4 regions of the Dorea sp. YH-dor226 genome follow, and region 2 is predicted to be linked to each of the others. Evidence: predicted binding sites of a transcription regulator. Region 2 holds the regulator's gene; each other region holds the start of a gene.

Region 1 (5,582 bases), on a different contig from region 2:
AGTTTGTTGCAGCTCCGATGGTTCACTGGCCGGAGGTTATGGTGACTTATGATTCCTGTGATAAAGTGTTGTTTTCTGCAGATGCTTTTGGAAAATTCGGAGCGTTGGATGCAGAAGAAGACTGGGCATGCGAGGCACGTCGCTATTATATCGGAATCGTTGGCAAATATGGAATGCAGGCACAGAAGCTTCTTCAGAAAGCTTCCGCGCTGGAGATTCAGACGATCTGTCCGCTTCACGGACCGGTATTGACAGAGAATCTTGAATATTATCTTGGTCTCTATCAGACATGGTCTTCTTATGAACCGGAATCTGAAGGTGTTGTGATCGCATATACGTCCGTATATGGAAATACCAAAAAAGCAGTGGAACTTCTGGAGCAGGAACTTCTTGCAAAAGGATGTCCGAAGGTTGCAGTTCATGATCTGGCTCGTACAGATATGGCAGAAGCCGTGGAAGACGCATTTCGTTATAATAAGCTGGTACTTGCTACGACAACCTATAATGCAGATATCTTCCCGTTCATGAGAGAATTTATCAATCATCTGACGGAGAGAAATTATCAGAACCGTATGGTTGCTTTTATGGAAAATGGTTCCTGGGCACCGACCGCTGCAAAAGTCATGGGTGGTATGCTGGAAGGAAGCAAAAAACTGACTGTTGCAGAGACAACTGTACGTATCCTGTCCGCACTGAATGATGAGAGCAGAGCACAGGTGACTGCACTGGCAGAAGAACTCTGCCGTGATTATAAGGCTTAAGACGCTGACAGATATCATAGATCCTGTCAGAAGAGATAAGAGAATAAAACGAGACTGTCGCACGAAGGCGCAAAGTGCCCGGTCTCAACTATAAAAGAAATCTGCCTACATAACATTTGTATGCCGTTCGCCGTAACGTCATCACTCCGTGTTATGTGACGGATTTCTTTTTTTATTATCTTCTTATCTTCCGGTTGAGTTTCCTTTTGGGACATAAAGCCAACTGGTCTGGATCTTAGAGTATAATTATAAAAGTTATGTCGCATCAGATTTTGAAAATGACTTGAAAGAAGAATTTTGTAAATGCGGTCAACCCAAAATGGTATTTAAGATGATCTGGAAGAGGATTTTTGCATATGCGGTCAATTGAGAAAGGCATCCGAGATGACTCGATAGAGATTTTTGGATATTGAAGTCATCTGAAAAAGATTATAAAGATTGTAAAAAATAAAAAATATTAGCACTCTGTGCTTGACAGTGCTAATAATAAGTGTTATAGTACAACTAGAACAAATGAGGAGAAATAGATTTGTAATCCTTTTGTTCATGTACACAACACCTCGGATTCTCCGATAGTGCTAATAATTATTTAATTTATCATTGAAGGGAGATATGACTTATGATGATGCCTAGTATTTTTGGAGAAAATTTGTTTGATGAATTTATGGATGATTTTGCATTTCCGGTATTTCGGGACGCGGACAGAGCTTTATATGGCAAGCGTGCAAAAAATCTCATGAAGACGGATGTGAAGGAAACTGACGATGAGTATGAGGTTGATATGGATCTGCCTGGATTTAAGAAAGATGAGATTACCATACAGCTGAAAGACGGATATCTGACAGTCAGTGCGGCGAAAGGGTTGGATAAAGATGAGAAGAATCAGGAAGGAAGATATGTAAGGCGTGAACGCTACGCCGGAAATGTAAGCCGAAGCTTTTATGTAGGAGAGAATCTTACAGAAAAAGATATTCGTGCAAAGTATGAGAATGGTATTCTTTCATTTAAATTGCCGAAAGATGAAAAGAAAAAAGTGGAAGAAAATAAATATATCTCTATTGAGGGATAAGATTCCGGAGAAAAGAAGTACCCCGCAGGCGCGTTCTTGCGGGGTGTTTTCCACTTCCGGTCAATATAGAATAAAATGAGAATAACGGGAACAGGAAAAGAAAGGAGGGAAAGGAATGGCACGGAAACGAGACTATTATGAAGTTTTAGGTGTAAGCAGAGATGCGGATGAGGCTGCAGTTAAAAAAGCTTACCGAAAGATTGCAAAAAAGTATCATCCGGATACCAATACTGACAATGAGCAGGCTGCTGAAAAATTCAAAGAAGCAACCGAGGCATATACGATACTGACAGACCCGGAAAAGAGAAAGCTGTATGACAGGTATGGCCATGCGGCGTTTGATGCCGGTGCCGGAGGTGCGGGAACCTACGGAGACGCGGGAGCGTACGGATATGGAGAAAATGGAAGGTCAGGTGCATATCGATATACCGGGCCGGACGGAATGTATCATGAATATCACTTTGAAGGCGGAGATATGGATGACATCCTGAAAAATTTCTTTGGAAAAGATTTTTCGGGAGGCGGATTTGGAAACAATGATTATGGAAACGGCGGATTCTATAGACAGGGATTCAGACAGAACGGATCGGATCTGAAGGCGGAGATATCAGTAAGCTTTGATGAAGCGGTGTTCGGCTGCGAAAAGGTAGTGAACCTGTCAGGAGAAAACTTCCGGACCGGAACAGGAAAAGCATTAAAAGTGCATATTCCTGCAGGGATTGATACCGGAAAGAGTATTCGACTGCGCGGAAAAGGAATGCCGGGAACCGGCGGCGGAAAACCGGGAGATCTGCTGCTTAAGGTAACGGTAGGAAGCCGGCCGGGATATGAACGAAAGGGGCAGGATGTCTATACAACGATAAATATACCGTTTTCCATGGCAGTGCTTGGCGGTGAGACACTTGTGCCGACGTTGTACGGAAATGTGATGTGCAAGATACAGCCGGGAACACAGTCGGGAACAAGGATACGATTGAAGGGGAAAGGAATTGTGTCCATGAAGAATCCGAATGAACGGGGAGATCAGTATGTAACGGTGCAGATACAGGTGCCGAAGAACCTGAGTGAAGAGGCGAAGAGAAAGCTTCGGGAGTTTGAAAAAGAATGTGGCGGTTCTGCAAAGGGGGTAGCATAATTTTTCTTATTCATTTTCAGAAAATTAGCACTCACCACTTGACAGTGCTAACAAAACGATGTATTGTTATATCGTAAATAGAACACAATGATATCAAAGGAGGTTGTCTATATGAATATAAATAAATTTACGCAAAAATCATTACAGGCTGTTCAGGACTGTGAGCGCATTGCAATGGACTATGGCAACCAGGAGATTGCACAGGAGCACCTGCTTTATGCGTTGCTGACTCAGGATGACAGTCTGATCGCGAAACTGATGGAAAAAATGGGACTCGACAAGAATATCGTGATCAATCGTGTGGAGGAAGCGATTCGGAAGCGCCCGAAGGTCCAGGGAGGTCAGCAGTATGTTGGTCAGGATCTGAATAATGCTCTGGTACATGCGGAAGATGAGGCAAAACAGATGGGGGATGAATATGTTTCGGTAGAACATCTCTTCCTCTCCATCTTGAAATACGCGAGCAGAGAGATGAAAACGATATTCCGGGAAATGGGAATCAGCCGCGAGGGATTCCTGCAGGCATTATCCACGGTTCGTGGCAATCAGCGGGTCACCAGTGATAATCCGGAAGCGACCTATGATACCCTGAATAAATACGGAATTGATCTGGTAGAACGTGCCAGAGACCAGAAGCTGGATCCGGTGATCGGCCGTGATTCAGAGATTCGTAATATCATACGGATACTTTCCCGTAAGACAAAGAATAATCCGGTTCTGATCGGAGAGCCCGGCGTCGGAAAAACCGCGGTTGTGGAAGGTCTGGCTCAGCGTATCGTGCGCGGAGATGTGCCGGAAGGACTGAAGGAAAAGACGATCTTTTCCCTGGATATGGGCGCCCTGGTAGCAGGTGCGAAGTATAGGGGTGAATTTGAAGAGCGTCTGAAAGCAGTTCTGGAAGAAGTGAAAAACAGCGCTGGAAGAATTATCCTGTTTATTGATGAACTGCATACGATTGTTGGTGCGGGAAAGACGGACGGTGCCATGGATGCAGGAAATATGCTCAAGCCAATGCTGGCAAGAGGAGAGCTTCACTGTATCGGGGCGACTACACTGGACGAATACCGAAAATATATTGAAAAAGATGCAGCACTGGAGCGTCGGTTCCAGCCGGTTCAGGTAGATGAGCCGACGGTGGAAGATTCCATTTCTATTCTGCGTGGTCTGAAAGAGCGGTATGAGGTGTTCCATGGGGTGAAGATTACCGATGGGGCACTGGTAGCAGCCGCGACATTGTCAGATCGATATATCTCAGACCGTTTCCTTCCGGATAAAGCGATCGACCTGGTAGATGAGGCATGTGCACTGGTTAAGACGGAGCTTGATTCCATGCCGGCAGAGATGGATGAGCTGCAGCGCAAGATCATGCAGCTTGAGATTGAAGAGGCGGCACTGAAGAAGGAGGACGACCGTCTGAGCAAAGAAAGGCTGGAACATCTGCAGCAGGAGCTGGCAGAACTCCGAGAAGAATTTGCCGGAAAGAAAGCACAGTGGGACAATGAAAAAGTCGGAATTGAACGTGTTCAGAAGCTGCGTGAAGAGATAGAACAGGTGAACAAAGAGATTGAAAAAGCACAGCATTCCTATGATCTGGAAAAGGCGGCAGAGCTGCAGTACGGAAGACTTCCGCAACTGCAGAAACAGCTGGAGGCAGAAGAGGATAAGGTAAAGGATGAAGATCTGTCACTGGTACATGAAAGTGTAACGGATGATGAGATCGGGCGGATCGTATCCCGCTGGACGGGAATTCCGGTTGCAAAGCTGAATGAAAGCGAGCGGAGCAAGACACTTCATCTGGCAGAAGAGCTTCATAAGCGGGTCATTGGGCAGGATGAAGGTGTCGAGCTGGTAACGGAAGCGATCATTCGATCCAAAGCCGGTATCAAAGATCCGACAAAGCCGATCGGTTCCTTCCTCTTCCTCGGACCAACCGGTGTGGGTAAGACAGAGCTTGCAAAAGCACTGGCAGCAAGCCTTTTTGACGATGAAAACAATATGGTGCGTATCGATATGAGTGAGTACATGGAGAAGTATTCCGTGTCCCGGCTGATCGGAGCGCCTCCGGGATATGTCGGATATGATGAAGGTGGACAGCTGACGGAAGCAGTCAGAAGAAAACCGTATTCTGTTGTATTATTTGATGAGATTGAAAAAGCACATCCGGATGTATTCAACGTATTGCTTCAGGTACTGGATGACGGGCGAATCACCGATTCGCAGGGCCGGACGGTAGATTTTAAGAATACGATCCTGATCATGACTTCCAATATCGGCTCTTCTTATCTGCTTGATGGAATTGATGACTGCGGCAATATCAGTGAAGCAAGTCAGAAGGCGGTCATGGAAGATCTTCGGGCACACTTCCGACCGGAATTCCTGAACCGTCTGGATGAGACGATTATGTTCAAACCATTGACGAAAGACAATATTTATGACATTATTGACTTATTAATAGCAGATGTCAATAAACGTCTTGCCGATAAGGAGATCTCGGTATTCCTGACAGACGCCGCAAAGAATTATGTGGTGGAAGGCGGTTATGATCCGACCTACGGAGCAAGGCCTCTGAAACGTTACCTGCAGAAGCATGTAGAGACACTGGCCGCAAAGCTGATGC
Region 2 (5,582 bases):
TCATACATCTTGGTAAACAGTTTCTGTGCGCTCTCTGTCAGTTTTTCTTTTCCAGCCTTAATCTCAGCGATCTCAGAATCTGACATATTATCCATATTTACTTTTTCAAGTAATTCTTTTAATGCTTTGCAATCAGCTTCTACAGCAGCCTTATCAGCGCCGTCAAGCTTATCTCCTACTTCCTGCAGAGCCTTTTCTGTCTGGAATACCATAGCATCTGCTTCGTTCTTTGCATCGATTCCTTCTTTACGTTTCTTATCCTGAGCCTCAAATGCTGCAGCCTCTTTTACAGCCTTATCGATCTCTTCATCAGACATGTTGGATCCTGCAGTGATCGTGATATGCTGCTCTTTTCCGGTTCCGAGATCTTTTGCAGATACATTTACGATACCATTTGCATCGATATCAAATGTAACTTCGATCTGTGGGATTCCACGTGGAGCCGGTGCGATTCCGTCCAGTCGGAACTGTCCCAGAGACTTGTTATCTCTTGCGAACTGTCTCTCACCCTGTACAACATTGATATCTACGGCTGTCTGATTGTCAGCTGCTGTAGAGAAGATCTGGCTCTTCTTTGTCGGGATTGTTGTATTTCTCTCGATCAGTCTTGTTGCAACACCACCCATTGTCTCGATAGACAGTGACAGCGGAGTAACATCCAGAAGAAGGATATCGCCTGCGCCTGTATCGCCGGCAAGCTTACCACCCTGAACGGATGCACCAAGTGCAACACACTCATCCGGGTTCAGAGATTTGCTTGGCTCTTTACCAGTCAGACGTTTTACTTCTTCCTGTACAGCCGGAATACGTGTGGAACCACCAACCAGAAGTACCTGGCCAAGTTCGGAAGCTGAGATACCTGCATCAGACAGTGCTCTCTGCACCGGCTCAGATGTCTTCATTACAAGATCATGTGTCAGTTCATCGAATTTTGCTCTTGTGAGGTTCATATCAAAGTGCTTCGGACCTTCTGCTGTAGCTGTGATGAACGGCAGGTTGATGTTGGTTGTTGTTGCAGAAGACAGCTCTTTCTTAGCCTTCTCTGCTGCTTCTTTTAATCTCTGAAGTGCCATCTTATCTGTAGATAAGTCTACACCTTCCTGTTTCTTGAATTCAGCGATCATGTAGTCTGTAATCTTCTGGTCAAAATCATCTCCACCAAGTCTGTTGTTACCTGCGGTAGACAATACTTCGATAACACCGTCACCGATCTCAATGACAGATACGTCAAATGTACCTCCACCTAAGTCATATACCATGATCTTCTGCTCTTTCTCATTGTCAAGACCATAAGCAAGAGCTGCAGCTGTAGGCTCGTTGATGATACGTTTTACATCAAGACCTGCAATCTTACCTGCATCCTTTGTTGCCTGACGCTGAGCATCGTTAAAGTAAGCCGGAACTGTGATAACAGCCTCTGTTACTTTTTCTCCCAGATATCCTTCTGCATCTGCTTTCAGTTTCTGAAGGATCATTGCAGAAATCTCCTGTGGAGAATATTTCTTGTCATCAATTGTTACTCTGTAATCAGAACCCATCTCTCTCTTGATAGAAGAGATTGTTCTCTCTGCATTTGTAACTGCCTGACGTTTTGCAGGTTCACCTACGAGACGTTCTCCTGTCTTTGTAAATGCTACAACGGATGGAGTTGTTCTTGCGCCTTCTGTATTGGCAATCACGGTCGGCTGTCCACCTTCCATAACTGCTACACAACTGTTTGTCGTTCCTAAGTCAATACCAATAATTTTTCCCATGATAAATATCCTCCTGATTTCATTTATTTTGCCATCTGCTTATTCTTACCAAGCTGCTTTTGTTAATTTGCTACTTTTACCATACTGTGTCTCACTACAGAGTCACGGTACATATATCCCTTCTGGAACTCTTCAGCGACGATGTTCTCGCCCAGGTTCTCATCCTCCACATGCATGACCGCATTATGGAAATTCGGGTCAAACGGCTGTCCTACCGCTTCGATAGGTTTCACCTCGATTCCTTCCAGAGTGGTAATCAGTTGTTTGTAGATCTTTTCCATTCCCTGGACAAATGGATCTTCTTTTTCTTCTTCTTTGACTGCTCCCAATCCTCTTTCGAAATTGTCAATCACCGGAAGAATCTTTTCTATGATATCTTTCGCACCTACTTCGTACATCTGAGACTTTTCCTTCTCCGTACGTTTGCGGAAGTTATCAAACTCTGCCATCGAACGAGCAAGCCTGTCTGTCAGCTCTTCTATCTTCTCGTCCTTTTTATCTTTTTTCTTTTTACCAAACAGCTTTTTGCCGGATTTCCCGGTTTCTGTTGCTTCTTCAGAATCTTCTTCTTTGTCTTCTGCTTCTTCTTCTGTGGTCTCTTCCTCGCCTGCCGCCTCTTCTTCGCTGTCAGCTTCCGCTTCGACTTCATTCTCTTCCGTCTCTGCTTCCTCTTTCGCTTCTTCCTGCTGGCCTGCTGCTTTCTTTGCTTCCTCCACAGCTTCCTTTACCATCTCTTCCTGGCTTTTTTCCTGATTATTTTCCAAGGGTTATTCCACCTTTCTATTCATTCTTATGAAACATCTGATCCAGTTCATTTTGCAGACGCTTCATAGACTTTAACACATGCTCATAATCCATTCGCTTCGGTCCGATAATACCTATCGTTCCCTTCATTCCGTCTCCCAATTCATAGGTCGCGGTAACTACGCTGCAGTCTTTCATATTCTGTACCGGCGTCTCATCTCCGATGTATACCTGAATTCCGGTATTCTCATCCTGCGACAATGTCCGGGTCACCAGCTCAGTCAGCTGCTGCTTTTCCTCAAATGCACTGATGATCTCCTGTGCGCTCTGCTTGTCACTCAGTTCCGGATATTTGAAGATGTTCGTTGCTCCGCTGGTATAGATCTGCATCTCTTCATCAATCTGAATTGCATCTGCAACTGCATCCAGTACATTGCCGATCACCTGACTGTGTATACCGGCCTGTTCCTTCAGCCTTGCAATCAGTCCCAGATTGATCTCTTCGATGGACATGCCATTTAATGTTGTGTTCAAAAGCATATTCAGTTTTAACAGATTCTCGTTGCTGATTGGTTCCTCGATATCGATGATCTTATTCTTGATCACGTTACCGCCAAGAACAATAACTGCGATGATCTGCTCATCATCGACCATGGACAGCTGAATGAACTTGATCCGGTTGGCACTGTTTCTTGGTGTGGAAACCATCGTTGCATAATTGGTGCTGTTGGCAAGCACCTTTGCCGCCTGCTTCAGAAGCTGTTCCATCTTGTCTGCCTTTTCCAGCATCTGCTCCTGCATCTCATTCAACTCATGCTCTTTTTCTTCCATCAGCATATCTACATAGAGTCTGTAGCCTTTGTCCGAAGGGATACGTCCTGCTGACGTATGAGGCTGGATGATATATCCCATCTCTTCCAGATCCGCCATCTCATTACGAATGGTAGCAGAACTGAGATTCAGATCCGTATATTTGGAAATCGTTCTCGATCCAACCGGTTCTCCTGTCTCCAGATAATTCTGAATGATCGCATGAAGAATCTTCAGCTTCCGGTCGCTGAGCCCATCTGTCAATATCATCTGTTCCTCCTCCTTTCGGTTTTCCTCTGTTAGCACTCTGTAATTTTGAGTGCTAACATCTTTCGAATATTAAGATAGCACTCCATTTTACGTTTGTCAACACTGTTTATACTTTTTTTACAAAACAATTTTATACCTAAAATGGGAGCAGAAAATAAGGAATTGTCAGTGATACAGGCTATACTCCTTTCCATCCCATTTCTAGTCGATTTCAAATACCATCTCAAATTTCCAAAATCAATCTATACATGCATATAACCAATCTCTACATGCTAATAATTTTAGGGAAATCCATCAAGAAATCTCATTTCAAATCTGTACATGTAAATAATTCTGGGAAAATCCATCAAGAAATCTAATTTCATATCTGTACATGCAAATAATTCTGGGAAAATCCATCAAGAAATCTAATTTCTAGTATATGCATGAAAAAGCTTTAAAAAATTACCATCAAAATATCCAATATCAATTTCTTGATTGAAAAGGACGCAAAAACATACCATCAGGACGTCGAATATCACATCTATGATGGTATAGGTATACCACTATGATGGTATAGGTATATCTCTCTGCCATTGCCATCATGAACTCCCATGACAAGTACATATAATGAAAACAAATGTATCAGAAACGTTCGCCGACAGGTGCACAAAAAAATAAGAGATTGTCCTGCGACAATCCCTTATGCATAGCTTGCTTCTCTTAGCTGAGTTCGATCTTTTCAGCCTCTTCCGGTTTAAAATCGTTTCTGAGATCATAGATATTATGTCCAGTAGATTCGCTCAGTACTCTTCCCTCTAATGAATAGCAGCGGATGAATCTCTTGTTATCTACGGTTGACCAGTGCTCTACATCCCATGTAAGATATCCGTCTTCATCGGTTTTCTTTTCCTTCAGATACAGATCCACCTGACGACCATTCTTCATGATCTGAATCAGACCATCTGTTCCTGCTACTTCTACTTCTTCTTTTTTTACTGTGTCATAAATCTTCATTTTGTTTCCTCCTTAAATTGTTCCTGCTTCACATTTAATCAGTTCCGCATTCCCCTTGATTGCTCTGTAACGATTATACGCTTTATAATAGGAAAACACAAGAACCGTTCTGTCTTTTCTCACTTGAAATCTATGACTGTCTCTTCAGGTATTCCATCCACTCCCGGATCTCCTTCTCATGCCCGTTCTCACTCGGCTTATAAAAGGTTTCACCCTGTATCTCGTCAGGAAGATACTGCTGCTTCACATAATGATCCGGATAATCATGCGCATACCTGTAACCGACTCCGTGTCCCAGATTCTTAGATCCTTTATAATGTGCATCCTGGAGATGTGACGGAACCGTGGTTCTCTTCTGCTTCACACTTTCCATCGCGTCAAAGATTGCATTTGTAGCAGAGTTGCTCTTCGGAGCTGTCGCTACGTACAGTACAGCCTGTGACAGAATGATCTGTGCTTCCGGCATACCGATCCGTTCAACCGCCTGTGCCGCAGATACCGCTACCGTAAGTGCCATCGGATCTGCATTTCCCACATCTTCCGAAGCACAGATCATGATCCTCCTTGCAATAAACTTGATATCTTCCCCTGCATACAGCATCTTTGCAAGATAATATACCGCTGCATCCGGGTCAGAGCCCCGCATGCTCTTGATAAATGCGGATATCGTATCGTAATGATTGTCTCCTGTCTTATCATAGCGGACCACACGCTTCTGAATGCATTCACCGGCCACCTCAAGCGTCAGATGAATCTTTCCGTCTTCGCTCCTCGGCGTCGTAAGGATTCCAAGCTCTACCGCATTCAATGCATTTCTCGCATCCCCACCCGAGATGTCTGCCAGAAACTCCATCGCATCATCCTCGATCACTGCCTGATAGCTTCCCATTCCCTTTTCCACATCATACACCGCACGGTGTAAAAGCGTCTTAATATCCTCTTTATCCAGCGGATGCAGTTCAAAGATACTGGAACGTGAGATCAGCGCACTGTTCACCTCAAAGTAAG
Region 3 (5,582 bases), on a different contig from region 2:
TTCAATAATTGTATCATTGGGTTCAAATATAATCTGTTTGATCTCCCCTCCGTTTGATACGATCAGCGCATACTGATCTGCATTTCCTGCTCCTGATGTATAATCATAGGTTTTTGCTTTTTTATATTGCATCAATTCCACTGCGCCTACCGGTGCAAGAAGCTCCAGCTGATCTAAACTTACGGAAAGAAGTTTCTTTCTTTTCGACTTATTCATGATCTTATCAATATCAAGATCTCCATTTACAAATAAATACTCATATTCCACATTCATGCTGCGGAACATGATAACATCAACAATGATTAAGATTACTGTAACAAGAAGTCCAAATGAGAACATGAATATGGCAAACACGGATACGATCGTAAGCGCGACAAGAAGCGCTCTGATCACAAGATCTTTCATGCCTGTCTGTTTTTTAATCAATTGTTCTGTGTAAAAGTCATCCATGGTTTTTTCCTCCAAGCTTATTATACTTATTGCTATTGTACCACATATCATGACAAAAAGAAAACTCCTCATAAGAGGAGTTTTCAAAAAGTTTATAATCTGTTACATCATTCCCATTCCCGGGTTGCCGCCTGCCGGCATAGCCGGTGTATCTACTTTGATATCTGCCACAACAGACTCTGTTGTCAGCAATGTAGATGCTACACTTGTTGCATTCTGAAGTGCACTTCTTGTAACCTTTGCAGGATCAAGAATACCCGTCTCAACCATGTCAACATACTCTTCTGTCAGAGCATTGAATCCTGTTCCCACTTCAGATTCTCTTACTTTATTAATAATCACAGCACCTTCAAGTCCTGCATTTGCTGCAATGTGGAACAGTGGAGATTCCAGTGCCTTTAATACAACCTTTGCACCTGTCTTCTCGTCACCTTCCAGAGTATCCGCAACCTTTGCAACTTCTTTTGCAGCGTGAATATAAGCGGATCCACCACCGGAAATAATACCTTCTTCTACGGCTGCTCTGGTCGCATTCAGAGCGTCTTCCATACGGAGTTTTGCTTCTTTCATCTCAGTTTCAGTAGCAGCACCAACACGGATAACAGCTACGCCGCCTGCCAGTTTTGCAAGTCTTTCCTGTAATTTTTCTCTGTCAAAATCAGATGTGGTCTCTTCAATCTGTCCCTTGATCTGTGCAACACGATCAGCAATTGCAGCTTTATCGCCCATACCATCAACGATAACCGTATTTTCTTTCTGAACCTTTACAGATTTTGCACGTCCAAGCTGAGCCAGAGTAACTTCCTTCAGATCCATTCCCAGTTCATCAGAGATTACTTCTCCGCCTGTCAGGATTGCGATATCACGAAGCATTTCTTTTCTTCTGTCTCCATATCCCGGTGCTTTAACAGCTACTATATTGAAAGTTCCGCGAAGCTTGTTAACGATCAGAGTTGTAAGTGCCTCTCCTTCAATATCCTCAGCGATGATCAGAAGTCTTGCACCGCTCTGTACGATCTGTTCCAGTACCGGAAGAAGGTCCTGAATATTAGAAATCTTTTTGTCTGTAACCAGAATATACGGATCATCCAGATTTGCTTCCATTTTATCCATATCAGTTGCCATATATGCAGAAATATATCCGCGATCAAACTGCATACCTTCTACCAGATCAAGCTCTGTCTTCATGGTCTTGGATTCTTCAATTGTAATAACTCCGTCATTAGATACTTTTTCCATTGCATCAGCTACCATCTGACCAACAGCCTCATCACCTGCAGAAATAGATGCAACCTTTGCGATCTGATCTTTATCTTTTACTTTACTGGACATCTTTGCAATTGCCTCAACTGCAACATCTGTCGCTTTTTTCATACCTTTTCGAAGGATGATCGGATTAGCGCCTGCTTCCAGATTCTTCATTCCTTCATGTACCATAGCCTGTGCAAGTACGGTAGCTGTTGTTGTTCCATCTCCAGCCACATCATTGGTCTTGGAAGCAACTTCTTTGATCAGCTGTGCACCCATGTTTTCAAATGCATCCTCAAGCTCAATTTCTTTTGCAATAGTCACACCATCATTTGTGATCAGCGGAGCACCGAATGACTTATCAAGAACAACATTGCGTCCTTTTGGTCCAAGTGTTACTCTAACTGTATTAGCAAGCTGATTTACGCCTGCTTCCAAAGCTCTTCTGGCTTCAGCGCCGTATTTGATTTCCTTTGCCATAATTGCATTCCTCCTAAAAATTATATGATATCTGTTCTATGTCTGTGATTTTACTTACTTCTCTACGATTGCAAGAATATCATCCTGCTTTACAACAATATATTCCTCATCATCAAGTTCTACTGTTGTACCGGAATATTTAGAGTAGATAACCTGCTGTCCAACAGTTACATTCATTGTAACTTCCTTTCCATCTACTGTTCCGCCAGGTCCAACTGCCACAACTTCTGCCTGCTGCGGTTTTTCCTTTGACTGTCCAGGGATCACAATTCCTGACTTTGTAGTCTCTTCTGCTACTAACTGTTTTAAAACAACTCTGTCACCTAATGGTACTAATCTCATAATGTAAGCCTCCTTATTGATTTCTATATTGTTAGCACTCAACAAAAGAGAGTGCTGAAAGATTCTAGATATAAAATAGCACTCTCTTTTCCTTTTGTCAACACAATTTATATTTAGTTTAGAACTTTTTTATAAAATCCATTCTGGATCTGGAATTTGATAACCTTCCCCTGTTTGTTCCAGTATCTTTCCCTGATCATTCCTTTACAGATATTCATGCAGTTTTCATCTTCTATCCGACATTCATACAGTCCATCAAGGGAAAAAGCCGTAAGCTCTGTCCCTTCCGATAATAAGTATATACATTCTTCCTCCGGACGATACGTAATCACCTTACATGAATAATGACAGCGATCAAAAAAACTGTCCTTTAATATCATTCTGTGTATCTTCAAAGTTGCATGACAATTCTCATACATAATTTTTTCCGGCCCTCCTTCGTTCTAATGCACAAAAAGGACTGCTGCAAACAGATAATTTTGCAACAGCCCTTTATATTTAGGCTTATTTCATGCGTTCTGCTTTGATACGCTCCAACTCTGTGAAAACATAATCGTTCACAACCTTGATATAAGTTCCCTTCATTCCGGAAGAGCGGGATTCAATTACCCCTGCACTTTCAAATTTACGGAGAGCATTCACAATCACAGATCTCGTAATTCCAACTCTGTCTGCAATCTTGCTTGCTACAAGAATTCCTTCTGTACCGTTCAATTCATCAAAGATATGAATGATTGCCTCCAGCTCTGAATAAGACAGCGTGCTGATTGCTGACTGAACAATATGCTCTTTTCTGGTCTCTTCCGCACTTTCTTCATTTACGGATCTTAACATTTCCAGCCCTACAACTGTGGTACCGTATTCACTGAGAATAATGTCATCAATTTCATACATGGTGTTCATCTTATAAATGAACAGTGTTCCAAGTCTTTCGCCGGCAATATCAATAGGAGTAATGATTGCCTGACATCCTTTTACCGCCTCTTCTGAAAATCCCAGTGTCTGCAGGTTTACATTTTCTTTTGTGGATAAGATGCTGAGAAGACGTTCGTTCAACATTTCATCAATATGCTTTCCGACTTCTTTCTCAATCAGCTCTGTAATATAAGGAACATCTTTACATTTACTTCCCCCAAGCACCTTTCCCTTCTTGCTGATTACTAGCACGTTTGAATCGAGAATCTCAGTGAGTACTTCGCAGATATCATTAAATACTACTTTACTCGAATTATTATTATGCAGTAATTTGTTGATTTTTCTGGTTTTATCTAACAATTGTACGCCCATTTACATTCCTCCATCCTATGAATGTATATTATCATACAATTCCCTAACATTCAATGAATTTTCCTAATTATAATTCTTAATTTCTTTATTTTCCACGTATCCACATTTTTCGTCACTGCAAAGAAGCTTGTTTCCCTTCTCTACCATATACTTTCCACAACGCGGACATTTTTTCACGGATGGTTTCTGCCAGGACATGAATTCACACTCCGGATTATCCTCACATCCATAATACTTTCTGCCCTTCTTCGTTTTACGGATCACAACATCTTTTCCACAGATCGGGCAGGCAACGCCGACCTTTTCCAGATAAGGTTTCGTATTGCGACATTCCGGAAATCCGGGACATGCAAGAAATCGTCCGTGCGGTCCATACTTGATCACCATATTTCTTCCACACTGATCACAAACCACATCCGTAACTTCGTCTTCAATCTTTACCTGTTCCTGTTCTTTTTCTGCTTTTTCAACCGCTTCCTCAAGATCAGGATAGAAATTCTCAATGATCGTCTTCCATTTTACTTTACCTTCTGCCACACCATCCAGAAGACTTTCCATATTCGCCGTAAAGTTGACATCAACGATACTTGGGAATGACTGTTTCATGATATTGTTGACAACTTCCCCTATTTCTGTCAGATACAGGTTCTTATTTTCTTTCGCAACATATCTTCGTGCAATGATCGTCGAAATTGTCGGCGCATAAGTACTTGGACGTCCGATGCCAAGCTCTTCCAGTGTCTTGACCAGCGCAGCTTCTGTATAATGAGCCGGCGGCTGCGTAAAATGCTGTTTCATGTCAAAGCTTTCTTTTGTTAAAACAGAATCCATATCCAGCCCTTTTAACAGAACATTATTCTGTTCTTTTTCTTCTTCCGCTTCTGTATATACGGCACGGAAGCCTTCGAAAGCAATCTTGGATGCAGTCACTGCAAAGCGATATTCTCCCGCAGCGATCTTCACAGAAGTAGTCTCATATCGTGCAGGCTGCATTCTGCTTGCCACAAAGCGTTTCCAGATCAGCTGATACAGACGGAACTGATCTCTGGTCAGAGAATCTTTCATTGCAGCCGGAGTACGGGTAACATCCGTTGGACGAATCGCTTCATGTGCATCCTGCACAGTCTTTTTCTCATTACCGTTTCTGGCTTCCCCTGCCGCTACATATTCATTACCAAAACAATCACCGATATAACTGCGGACATTTGCATCTGCTTCATCAGAGATACGGGTTGAATCCGTACGAAGATATGTGATCAGTCCGACCGTTCCATTTCCCTTTATATCGATTCCTTCATAGAGCTGCTGCGCAATCCGCATGGTCTTTGCCGTAGCAAAGTTCAGGACTTTTGAAGCCTCCTGCTGCAAAGTACTGGTAGTAAACGGCACCGGTGCTTTTTTGATGCGTTCTCCTTTTTTGATTTCAGCCACAGAATATTCTGCCTGATCGATCTCTTCTATGATTTTATCCAGTTCTTCTTTGGATGAAATCGTCATCTTCTTCTTCTCTGTTCCGTAAAACTTCGCAGTCAGAAGCTTTTTCTCACCTTTCACTTTCAGATTGGCATCCAGTGTCCAGTATTCTTCCGGAATAAATGCATTGATCTCATCTTCTCTGTCCGCAATGATACGAAGAGCCACAGACTGCACACGTCCGGCACTTAAGCCCCTCTTTACCTTGGCCCATAACAGAGGACTGATCTTATATCCAACGATTCGATCCAAGATACGGCGCGCCTGCTGCGCATCTACCAGATCCATATCGATTTCCCTTG
Region 4 (5,582 bases), on a different contig from region 2:
GGTCCGTATCCACTTTCGGATTCATAAGCTTTACAGCCACAACAATAATTCCGATTGCCAGAAGTGCGATAACCAGGGTCACAGCAATTCGAAGCACATTATCCTTTTCTTCCAGTTTTTCTATCTTTTTTTTCATTTTATCGTTCACTTAATCTCAATATCTCCTCATTTGCACATATAAGTTTATTTTACTGTTTTCCCCTATAAAAGTCAAATATATGTTATACTATTACTACTGTCCAATGATTTATCTATCAGAAAAGGAGTTATCCATATGAATGTATATACGTTATCCGCAAAAAACTGCATGGCTCATCTGCTGCTTCGGGAAACCTTTGACTCATTTCTGTTTATTGAAGGCAATATCACCACCTTTAACAGATTCTCAATCGATGGATTTCTGCAGAAGGACTTTTTTGATGATCCTCCGGAAAATACCTACTCACTCTGGAAACATGTACGAGAATTTTGTCTGAGTATCATTCGCGGCAAACGTACCCCTCTGAACTTTAAAATTGTTCTGGCTCTTCCACCATCTTCAGTTCCGGAATTTCTTCTTCAAAAGGGACTCACCGGATATCGTCCGGAAGATATCCAGGGACTGTATCTGAACTTTCATTATGACGGGAATACCCTTCAATGTATTACCGGAACCTCCATGCATACGTTTACACTGGACAAAACCCTGGAACGGGAATGGGATTCTTATGTCGAAGAACTACTTCGCTTTATGCGCACAGATTTCTGATATTCACTGCAATCCATAAAAAAATGAGCAACTGTATCTGTACAGTTACTCATTTTTTATTTCAATTATTATTTTGCAAGAAGCATCATAATCTCATTGCTTCTGTTTACAAATGCCGTCATTTCACCCGGATTCAGCGGTTTATGCGCCAGCATTGCAAGGTCATACAGCTGCTTGCAGATCAGTCCTGTATTTTCTCCTTCCTTATGCTCTGCTACATATTTTACCAGCGGATGGTTCGCATTCAGGATCAGTGTACTTTCTCCACCCATATCCATGTCGCTCATGCCGTACATTTTCATCATTTCCTGCATACGGCGATTTTGCTCAGACAACGTCATCATAGAAGCAACGTTATTATCTTTTAATTTCTCAATCTTAACATCCAGTTTTTCATTGCCAAGTTCTTTGCGGAAGATCTCAATCAGGCTGTCTGATGTTTTCTTAAACTCTTCCTTCTCTTCCTCTGCCACTTCCTCTTTTACATGCTCGGTAACATCGGCGTCAATCCTCTGGAAACGGATCTTTGGATTGCGCTGTTCCAGCTGAGTGATAAACGGAGAATCGATATTGTGTCCCAGAATAACCGCATCCTGTCCCTGGTTCCTGAACATATTGATATACTGGCTCTGCTGAACCTCATCAGTTACATAATAAATGGTTGTTTTAATCTCTTCTACATTGTTCTCATCTGTATTTTCTTCATCTTTATTTTCATTCGGTTCTACAACTTCCCCGCCGTTTTCTTCAATGCAGTCCTTCAGAGTCAGATATTTGTGATCCAGATTCTTAAACAATATTGCATCTTTCATCTTGTCACAGAATTTTTCATCTTTCAGGCAGCCGAATTTGATGAACGGACTGATGCTGTCCCAGTATTTTTCATATTCTTCTCTCTTTGTCTTGCACATTCCGGCAAGTTTATCTGCAACCTTTTTGGAAATATACTCGGAGATCTTATTTACAAATCCATCATTCTGAAGCGCACTTCTGGATACGTTCAGCGGAAGATCCGGACAGTCAATGACTCCTTTTAATACCATCAGGTACTCCGGAATGACTTCCTTAATATTATCGGCAATAAATACCTGATTATTATACAGCTTGATCGTTCCTTCTATGGAATCGTATTCGGTATTGATTCTCGGGAAATACAGAATACCCTTTAAGTTAAACGGATAATCCATGTTCAGATGGATCCAGAACAATGGCTCCTTATAATCCATAAATACCTTTCTATAGAATTCCTTATAATCTTCATCCGAGCATTCATTTGGATGCTTTGTCCACAGCGGATGTATATCACTCAATGAAACCGGACGTTTTTCGATCTTAACCTTCTCTTTGGCAGGCTCAACTTCTACCATTTCCTTCTCGCCGTTTTCATTTTCTTTTTCTTCCATCTTTGCTTCTTCATGAATATGCTCAACGACCACATCATCTTCTTTCAGCTCTGCTTCATCAATCGTCTCATACTCAGGCTCTGCATTCGCTTTGCTAAGGAAGATCTCTACCGGCATGAAAGAACAGTATTTATCAATTACTTCTCTCATCCGATACTCATTTGCAAATTCCAGGCTGTCCTCGTTCAGGTACAATGTCATAGTGGAGCCTACCGTGTCCTTATCGCCATCTTCCATCTCATATTCGGTACCGCCATTGCTTACCCAGTGTACCGGCGTTGCGCCTTCTTTATAAGAAAGAGTATCGATGTGAACTTCATCCGCAACCATGAACGCGGAATAGAATCCCAGACCAAAATGACCGATCATATCATCTTCTGTTGTCTTGTCTTTATATTTTTCAAGAAACTGTGTCGCACCTGAAAAAGCAATCTGTGTAATATACTCTTCTACTTCATCTGCTGTCATACCAAGTCCGTTATCCGTAAATTTCAACGTCTTTTCTTCCGGATTCACTTCAATCCGGATGGCTGGCTTATAACCATCCGGAAGCTGAAATTCTCCCATCATATCCAGCTTCTTTAACTTCGTGATCGCATCACATCCGTTCGATACCATCTCACGGGCGAAAATATCGTGATCAGAATACACCCATTTCTTTATGATCGGAAATATGTTCTCACTGCTGATTGACAAACTACCTTTTTTTGCTTCCATTTTTACCACTCCTGTTTATTATATTTTTTATTTACATTAAAGTCTTCGTTTTGTTCAAAAGATATGATAATACCGAAAAAAATAAAAGTCAATAGGAAATTAGCACTCTTTCAAAAAGAGTGCTAACAATTCTGTGAAATTTATAAACTTTTTATTAAATCGCATTTCCTTTTATTCGATACTTTTTAGTGATTCCACCATATCGATTTTCTTGATTTTAAAATACATAATTCCGTTTACGATCATGGAAAATGCTATCGTAAACAACAGACTGTATATGTAACTCGGGAAATTAATATTCCTTCCAAACATTGCCGCATCCACTTCCACAGTCTGAATGATGAACAGATGCAGGACCCTGCCCAGTCCTACACCGACCAGCGCACCGATCAGTGTCAGCAGGATATTTTCACGATACACATAACCTGCAACTTCCGGATTATAAAAGCCAAGCACCCGTAAGGTTGCCAGTTCTCTCTTTCTTTCTGCAATATTGATCGTATTCAGATTATAGAGTACAACAAATGCCAGCATTCCGGCAGATATAATCAGTACTACGATTACCAGATTCAGACTTCCGAGCATATCATCCAGCTGTTTTTCAATGTCATGCATATAGCCGACACTTAAGACTTCCTCCTGTGCAAGTATATCCTGTCCTGCATCTTCCAGGTCTTCCTTGGAGTAAGAGTCGTCTACTGCAAAGAATACGCTGTTATACTCCGGTTTCTCCCCGTACACTTTCTCGTAATACTTCGGAGTCATGTACATGTAATGTCCCATGTAGTTCTCGCAGATATGATCGATCCTTACCTCCTTATTTCCATTCTCTTTATCCCTGATACAAATGGTATCGCCCACTTTGGCATCCAGAAGTTTTGCCGTTTTTTCACTGATAATCACTCCGTCGTCTGACAGATGATACACCTCTTTTGTTTTTCGATCCCGAAAATGAACATAATCATCTGCATTCTCAGAAGAACTTAAGATACACTGATAAGTATCTCTTTCTTTCTTCCCATTGGCAAGCGTGATTTTCTTCATATCCGCTTCCATGAACCGGGCCAGATCATCATCTTCTTCGAGGTACTGTATCAGATGTTCTCTGTCTTCCTCCGTCAGGTCTTCCTGCAGGTAGATACTTCCATCGTACACCTGAATTTCTGCATACTGGAGATCTGCAATCTCATATACCGAATCACGCAGTCCAAATCCAACCAGCATCAGTGCCATACATCCACTGATTCCAAAAATCGTCATAAAGAACCGTTTTTTATAACGCATCAGATTACGAACCGTCGACTTCCATGTAAAGTTCAGATGTTTCCAGACAAATGAAATATGCTCAAGGAAAACGCGTTTTCCTTTTTTGGGCGCCGGCGGACGCATCAGTACGGCCGGCTGAGCCCCCAGCTCCCGATAACACGCCAGAAGTGTTGCGATTGTTGTGCATGCGATTGCCGCTACCGATGCCATTGCTGCATATGTCCAGTCATACGGCACCAGAATCTTCGGAATATGCCGGTATAGAATCCCATATGCATATATGATAATATATGGCAGAATCTTTTCACCCACCAATACGCCAAAGACACTTCCACCAACCGTTGCAAGAAGTGCGTATCCCAGATATTTCGCAGCAATCGTAAATTTACCATATCCAAGAGCCTTCATTGTTCCGATAGAGATTCTCTGCTCTTCCACCATACGGGTCATACTGGTCAGGCTGATCAGCGCTGCCACCAGGAAGAAGATGACCGGAAATACTCTTCCTATCGCTCCGATTCGTTCTGCATTTTCTCCAAGTCCGTTATACTCTGTCAAGGTACTTCTGTCATATACATACCATTTCGGAGATTCAATTTTGGCAATTTCTTCTTCTGCATCTGCAATCTCGGCTTCTCCGTCTGCAATCTCAGCTTCCGCTTCTGCCTTTCCCTCTTCATATTCTGTTCTGGCATCTGCAAGCTTCGCTTCATTCTTCGCAATCTCAGCTTCTCCGTCTGCCAGTTCCTTTTCGCTGTCCTGTATTTCCTTCCATCCGGACTGAATCTGAGCCTGCCCGTCTTGCAGCTTCTGATCAGCCTGCATAAGCTCTGCTTCACTCGCATCCAACTGCGCCTTTGTACTATCAAGCATCTTCTGTGTCTCCAGAAGCTGCTGTTTTGCTGCCTCCAGATTCGCCGTCTGCTCCTGATAGATCTGCTCCTGTGCATCCAGAGCTGCTTTCATCTGTTCTGCCTGCATCAGCAGTTCCTGATTGTCCTCTTTCCATTTTTCGTATTCCGGTGTTCCCTCCTGCGGACTTTCAGGAATCATGGCAAGAAGCTGCTCATATTCTATCCAAGAAGCATCCAGACTCTGACGCATCAGCTCAAGTCCCACTTCACCTTCTTTGATCTGTGCCTCCGCCTGTGCCTTTCCCGCTTCAAACTGTGCCAGTCCTGATTCGTATGCCATACGTCCTTCTGCAAGCTGCTGCACTCCGGACTGATACAGCGCTTTTGCCGCATCCAGTTCCTGTTGTTTTTCTGCCAGAGTAGATTTTGCATCTGCAATCTGTTGCCTGCCGTCACTGATCTTCTGCTTTGCATCATCCAGCTGCTTCTTAGCATCTGCAAGTTCCTGCGCTGCATCATTTAACTCTTTTTCAGCTTCCTGCTTTCCATCTTCCAGTTCTTTTCTGGCATCTGCAAGCTTTTCATTTGCCTCAT

Evidence for each region. The regulator HrcA, encoded in region 2, represses chaperone genes, less so after heat shock. The targets are predictions, from matches to a motif close to TGTTAGCACTCNNNNNNNNNGAGTGCTAACA.
Region 1: clpB (ATP-dependent chaperone ClpB) is a predicted target of HrcA. The motif match lies at 2,988-3,018, and genes of this name have one in related genera.
Region 3: ABE547_RS07000 (co-chaperone GroES) is a predicted target of HrcA. The motif match lies at 2,550-2,580, and genes of this name have one in related genera.
Region 4: htpG (molecular chaperone HtpG) is a predicted target of HrcA. The motif match lies at 2,966-2,996, and genes of this name have one in related genera.

Annotation. Positions count from the first base shown of each region.
Region 1 is NZ_JBDOHS010000002.1:173,448-179,029, reverse strand. Features, by position in the region: gene ABE547_RS02685 (FprA family A-type flavoprotein) at 1-761, shown strand, start outside; gene ABE547_RS02680 (Hsp20/alpha crystallin family protein) at 1,381-1,830, shown strand; gene ABE547_RS02675 (J domain-containing protein) at 1,946-2,965, shown strand; gene clpB (ATP-dependent chaperone ClpB) at 3,077-5,582, shown strand, end outside.
Region 2 is NZ_JBDOHS010000005.1:147,488-153,069, forward strand. Features, by position in the region: gene dnaK (molecular chaperone DnaK) at 1-1,754, opposite strand, end outside; gene grpE (nucleotide exchange factor GrpE) at 1,817-2,518, opposite strand; gene hrcA (heat-inducible transcriptional repressor HrcA) at 2,535-3,578, opposite strand; gene ABE547_RS06410 (hypothetical protein) at 4,281-4,574, opposite strand; gene ABE547_RS06415 (replication-associated recombination protein A) at 4,705-5,582, opposite strand, start outside.
Region 3 is NZ_JBDOHS010000006.1:81,527-87,108, forward strand. Features, by position in the region: gene ABE547_RS06990 (DUF6106 family protein) at 1-450, opposite strand, end outside; gene groL (chaperonin GroEL) at 553-2,178, opposite strand; gene ABE547_RS07000 (co-chaperone GroES) at 2,233-2,520, opposite strand; gene ABE547_RS07005 (hypothetical protein) at 2,634-2,939, opposite strand; gene codY (GTP-sensing pleiotropic transcriptional regulator CodY) at 3,025-3,807, opposite strand; gene topA (type I DNA topoisomerase) at 3,871-5,582, opposite strand, start outside.
Region 4 is NZ_JBDOHS010000002.1:195,051-200,632, forward strand. Features, by position in the region: gene ABE547_RS02765 (GDSL-type esterase/lipase family protein) at 1-136, opposite strand, end outside; gene ABE547_RS02770 (DUF5721 family protein) at 275-748, shown strand; gene htpG (molecular chaperone HtpG) at 817-2,868, opposite strand; gene ABE547_RS02780 (FtsX-like permease family protein) at 3,040-5,582, opposite strand, start outside.